Linked DNA regions of Glaciimonas sp. CA11.2. The main gene of each other region encodes a partner of the protein of the gene in region 2 in a complex. Links are inferred from orthologs where the notes say so. Each region holds a gene or a part of one and is shown on either strand. Other genes may lie near its edges.

The links. Proteins that work in one complex are often made in the same cells at the same time.
Region 1: the proteins of hfq (region 2) and RGU75_RS01940 are in contact, whole or in part, in a crystal structure (PDB 3VU3), measured with the Escherichia coli proteins. The link is inferred for Glaciimonas sp. CA11.2 from one-to-one orthologs.

The regions. Positions count from the first base shown.
Region 1 is NZ_JAVIWL010000001.1:455,004-458,107, reverse strand. The notes cover bases 14-3,097. They hold RGU75_RS01940 (catalase), read right to left. Parts: upstream 2,729-3,097; coding sequence 299-2,728; downstream 14-298.
Region 2 is NZ_JAVIWL010000001.1:3,615,453-3,618,224, reverse strand. The notes cover bases 4-2,755. They hold hfq (RNA chaperone Hfq), read right to left. Parts: upstream 1,622-2,755; coding sequence 1,385-1,621; downstream 4-1,384. Other genes in these bases: der (ribosome biogenesis GTPase Der), read right to left, coding at 1,746-2,755; hflX (GTPase HflX), read right to left, coding at 215-1,345; hflK (FtsH protease activity modulator HflK), read right to left, coding at 4-175. Outside these bases: more of hflK, read right to left, coding at 1-3; more of der, read right to left, coding at 2,756-2,772. UniProt on the Escherichia coli protein: RNA chaperone that binds small regulatory RNA (sRNAs) and mRNAs to facilitate mRNA translational regulation in response to envelope stress, environmental stress and changes in metabolite concentrations.

The sequences.
Region 1 (3,104 bases), 3.2 Mb from region 2 along the record:
CAGGAATGCCGTAAAGGTGTCTTGGTAAAGACCAGCTGCAGCTGTTCATTGAAATCACAATCGCGAAGGAGTAAATATGCTGATGCATCAAGAGCCACCACCGGTGGAAATTCCACCCACACAACCCGTTCCCACATCTCCACCGCCGGTTGGCGATCCTGTTCCTGGCGGCCAACACATTCCCCTTCGGACTTGATCTGAGCAAGGTGGCGGCGTCATGAAAAACGTCGGACGAAATAAAAGGACGTAACCCATCTCCCCTGACACGAGCTATCTAGTCGGGGAGATGAGCCTATTTTTAATTTGCAATAGGTAGTGATTCGGATTCCCGCATCAATTCACGTGGGCTAGCTAATGCCAGTTTAAAGGCGTCAATTGCCTGCGTTAAAGTGTGCGCGTTGGTATCGATGAAAGAAGGATCGTGTTGCGGTACTGGTGCCAACGTGACACCTGCGGCCTCAAATAAAGCAGCGCCGTTACCCACTACCATTATTTGTTTGCAATGGCGATATTGGTCCCGAAGGAAATCCATCGCTTGCATGTTCTTCGTCCATTTTGCGGCGATATCAGTGCTATTGGCGTCGATGACCACGGCGTCGTAAAGCACTGACGGTGCGGCTTCCAGTGAAATTTCCACGTCTAGAAAATCGCCATCACTAGTCGCCACTTTGCCTAGTTGTGCTCCAACCAGCCTTGGTACTGCGCCGTCAGCAAGTAATGAGGCGTAGATTGTTCTCACAGTTGCACCTTCTACGCCTGTGGTAATCAGGATGGCGACTCTGCGTGTTTTGATGCCAAGTTCACCGGGCCGAAACGTCAGAGATAAAGCTGGAGAAAGCGCATACTCAGGTATCGGCAAATCAGACGCCAGCGGCATTGCTGGTGGCAATTCTAAACCCAAGCCATGTGCGACTGCGTCCGCAAGTATTGGATCAACGTTCACTAGCATCGATATCACGCGCACGCGCACTGCGGGTGTTTGTACGCGCGTCAATTCGAAGCGGAAAGCTGAGGCAATGTGTGCTTGTTCGGCTGGTGTCTGACTATTCCAGAATAATCGGGCTTGGGAATAGTGGTCAGCAAACAGCTCCGCTTTTCCGCGCACTTTATCGGCGGCGACCGGCTGCGGGAAGCTTGTAAAGCCACGTGCCCCGGCCTGGAACGGGCAACCGCCGCCTAAAGAGTTGGGTTCGTAACTGGCGCGACCACGATGTATTGCCTGGCGATGCATTCCGTCACGCTGATTATTATAGACCGGCGCTAGCGGTGCGTTGATGGGGATTTCATGAAAGTTGGGGCCGCCAAGGCGACTGATTTGCGTATCAATATAGGAGTGAATGCGACCTTGCAATAATGGGTCGTTGCTGAAGTCAATTCCAGGTACGACGTGCGCAGTGCAGAAGGCTACTTGCTCGGTTTCAGCGAAGAAATTATCGGGATTGCGATTGAGCGTCATTTTGCCGACGGGAATGACTTTCACCATTTCTTCAGGGACAAGCTTGGTAGGATCAAGTACGTCAAACCCAAACTGTTCGGCTTCTTCCTCAGTGAATACTTGCAGGCCAAGCTCCCATTCGGGATAGGCGCCAGCTTCGATTGCTTCCCACAAATCACGGCGATGAAAATCGGCGTCAGCGCCAGCAATCTTTACCGCTTCGTCCCATGCCAGGGAATGCGTCCCAGCAACGGGTTCCCAATGAAACTTGCAGAATACTGATTCACCTTCAACATTCACCAACCTGAATGTATGCACGCCAAAGCCTTGCATCATGCGCAAACTGCGCGGAATCGCCCGGTCTGACATAACCCACATCAACATATGTGTTGATTCGGGCATTAACGACACAAAATCCCAAAAGGTATCGTGAGCGCTTGATGCTTGCGGAATGCCGTTGTGCGCCTCGGGCTTCACCGCGTGAACCAGATCCGGAAATTTCATCGCGTCCTGGATAAAAAAGACCGGCATGTTATTGCCGACCAGATCCCAGTTGCCTTCATCTGTATAAAATTTGACCGCGAATCCACGCACGTCGCGAGCTGTATCGGCGGAGCCACGTTCGCCAGCGACGGTCGAAAAGCGGACGAAAACCGGCGTGCGTTTACCGGCTTGCGCAAAAGGTGCGGCGCGAGTTAAATCACTTAAGTCCTTATAAGATTCAAAATAGCCATGCGCCGCCGTGCCGCGTGCGTGGACGACTCTTTCAGGAATCCGCTCATGGTCAAAATGGGTAATTTTCTCGCGCAAAATAAAATCTTCTAATGCAGTCGGGCCACGCAATCCAATTTTAAGAGAGCTTTGGTTGTCCGCAACCGGCACGCCCTGATTGGTGGTGAGCGCTTGATTGCCCGCGTCGACGCGGACGCGATCGAGAGGACCGGAGGTCGGATTACCGCCGATTTGTGGGTGACCATCTCCCACCTTGGGCGATACAGTGTTTTCGGTTGTGGTGCTCGCGGTAGCTAGTTCGCCCGCAGGCTTGCCAACTGAACCGGTTTGCGGGTCGGGTGCGCCACTTTCGCCGTTTCCATATTCGGCCTGCTTGCTATCGTTATAGGGCATTTGCGCGGATAGGGCTTGTCCGCTAATCACCTTTTCGCGTAATTTATTCGGTAAACCATCTTTACTACCAACGCTGCTCGGCGGTGCGGCGTCTGATGGCCCTGAAATTGTACTGAAAATCGATCCGGCACCGTCCACTGAAGACGGATTTTTTTTGCGCGTCACCATTAGTTTTACCTCGCAATAAAAAGTAGGGAAATAGAAGTAGGCATAGGAAAAAGTACGTCAATTAAACGACCACCCTGGGGTGAAGCGGCACAGTTACTCACCTTGTGCAGCGGACTTTTCGATTCTGTAAAGGCGCAAAAACGCGCGCGCAAGATGTTGCCCGATTGAAGTAGCTTAGACTTCCGGGCCGAAATTGGTATAGGAAGAAACCTGATTTTTGTGTAGGAAATAGCCACGCGCACAGATGCGCGTGGCGGCGTTTCCGTCAACGCATGACGAATTTATGTCGAATTGATGTCGAAAGTGAACGCGATTGAAGATGATGATAGGCAATAGACGGAGATGTTACAGCAGATGACGGAGCCTTTTTATGTTG
Region 2 (2,772 bases):
AAAAGCGATTTATACGTTGGTTAAAATCGCGCCATAGCTGGTCGAGATCTGGAGGGCCATTGTTCGGCTTTTTGCCGTCGTTGTTTTGTTGGTTGTCATTTTGCGAATTACGACCCCACTGCGGGTCGTTTAGCGAAAATTTGACACCAAGTTTTTTTAATATAGAACCAAGCATTCGATCGTGATCCGGTATAGAAATAGGTTGGAATGCTCGTTAGAGGCGTTTTAACTGCAAATCTTGGGTATTCTCACCTTGGTGTTGCTCGACCCTCGCCGCGTTGCTATCTGTTACAAATTCAGTAATAGCCTGACGCATTAAATTAAGACCGGCGCCAGTTTGAGCACTTACAAAAACACGCTGGATTTTATCATACTCGTTACGCTCTATCCCCGGCTCCAACTCAGCGGCATCAATCTTGTTCCACACCAAAATCTGCGGAATATGATCAGCACCGATCTCTTTCAAGACTAAATTAACTTGCTCGATCTGTTCCAATCTGGTCGGACTGGCAGCATCTACAACATGTAACAACAAATCTGCATGGATTGTTTCTTCAAGCGTTGCCCTGAACGCGGCGACCAATTGATGCGGTAACTCACGAATAAAACCTACAGTATCCGAAATCACTGCATTGGCACCTTCCCCAAGGTAAATTTTTCGTGAAGTCGTATCCAACGTCGCGAATAATTGATCTGCCGCGTACACGCCGGCTTTGGACAAGGCATTGAACAACGTCGATTTTCCCGCATTAGTATAACCAACCAGAGAAATTGAAGGAACGTTACTGCGCCCACGTGCGCGCCGTTGCGTAGCATGTTGTCGATGTAATTTCTCTAACCGACCACGCAATGCCTTAACACGGTCCCCGATCAGACGACGATCAGTTTCAAGTTGCGTTTCGCCGGGGCCACGTAGACCAATCCCCCCTTTTTGACGCTCCAGATGGGTCCAGCCTCGAATAAGGCGCGTCGCCAAATGTTGAAGTTGCGCTAACTCAACCTGCACTTTACCCTCGTGACTCTTAGCACGTTGGGCAAAAATGTCCAAAATCAAGCTCGTCCGATCAAGTACACGCACTTTTAATACGCGCTCAAGATTGCGTTGCTGTGCAGGGGACAGTGCATGATTAAAAATAACGATCTCTAGCTCATCATCATGCACAGCATCGGCAACTTCCTGCGCCTTGCCTGAACCGACGAATAACGCGGCATCCGGCGCCCCTCGCCTTCCGGTGATGGTGATGATTGGCATCGCCCCCGCCGATTTTGCGAGCAAGGATAGTTCTTCCAGACTTGCGGCAAAGTCACCTTTGCCGAAGTCCACGCCGACTAGTGCGGCGCGCATGGGAGGAGTCGAATAGCTGCCCAAACTGACAGCGATTGATTATTCTGCGTCTGCTTCAAGATTAAGCGTCACAGCCCGTGCAGGAACAACAGTCGAAATCGCGTGCTTGTATACCATTTGCGTGACGGTATTGCGTAAGAGCACAACGTATTGATCAAACGATTCAATATGACCTTGCAGCTTAATACCGTTTACTAAATATATCGAAACCGGAACGTGCTCTTTACGTAAGGCGTTCAGAAACGGGTCTTGTAACAATTGCCCTTTATTACTCATGGCTACTCCACTATGTTGTTGTGATTAGAAGTCAAACAGACCCCGCCTTATTTGACGGAGCTTCTATGTATGACTCGGTGGTGTATGACGAATGTAAACGATTTCTCACATTACTGCCAACGAACTATTTTACCGGACGTGCAAACGGGTTTTTCCCCGACTTGAACTCGATACGTAATGGAGTCCCAATTAGTGAAAAAGTTTCACGAAAGTATTTTTCAAGATAACGCCTGTAGTTGGCATCAATCGCTTCGAGTGAATTGCCGTGTATCACGACGATCGGCGGGTTCATACCACCCTGATGCGCATAGCGCAGTTTAGGACGGATTGAGCCCTTACGTCGCGGCTGCTGATGCTCGACGGCTTCCAGCAATGCCCTTGTTAGTTTCGGCGTTGTCAAATTCGACATCGCGGCAGCGTACGCAGCATCGACAGACTTCATCAACGGTGCAATACCGGTAGACTTCAAAGCTGATATGTAATGAAATTTTGCAAAAGAGAGAAAATTCAGTTTGCGATCAAGATCAATTTTAATTTCATCGCGGCGCTCGCTGGTTAAGCCATCCCATTTGTTAATGCCGACCACCAACGCACGACCTGTTTCCAAAATGAAACCCGCGATATGCGCATCTTGTTCAGATATGTCTTGTTGCGCATCAAGTAGTAACAACACCACATTCGCTTCGGATATCGACTGAAGCGTTTTCACGACCGAAAATTTCTCAATTGCTTCGAAAACCTTACCACGCCGACGAATTCCGGCGGTATCGATTAACGTATATTGGGTGCCATCACGCTCAAAAGGAATTTCAATAGAGTCGCGAGTTGTTCCCGGCATGTCGAACGCAATTACGCGCTCTTCTCCCAGCAAGGTGTTAACTAACGTTGACTTACCGACGTTAGGACGACCTACAATCGCAATTTTGATACTTCTCTCATTGCTGACCGGCTCTTCAACTTCTGGAGGACGCTGCGCAAAAGCAAGATCAAGCGACTCTTCCACCAGATCCGCAACACCATCACCATGGGCAGCAGAAATGACATACGGATCGCCCAAGCCTAACTCATAAAACTCTGCCGTGACGGAGGTGTACTTCATTCCCTCAGATTTATTCACGACCAGCATGACTGACCGGCCCGACTTGCGTAGA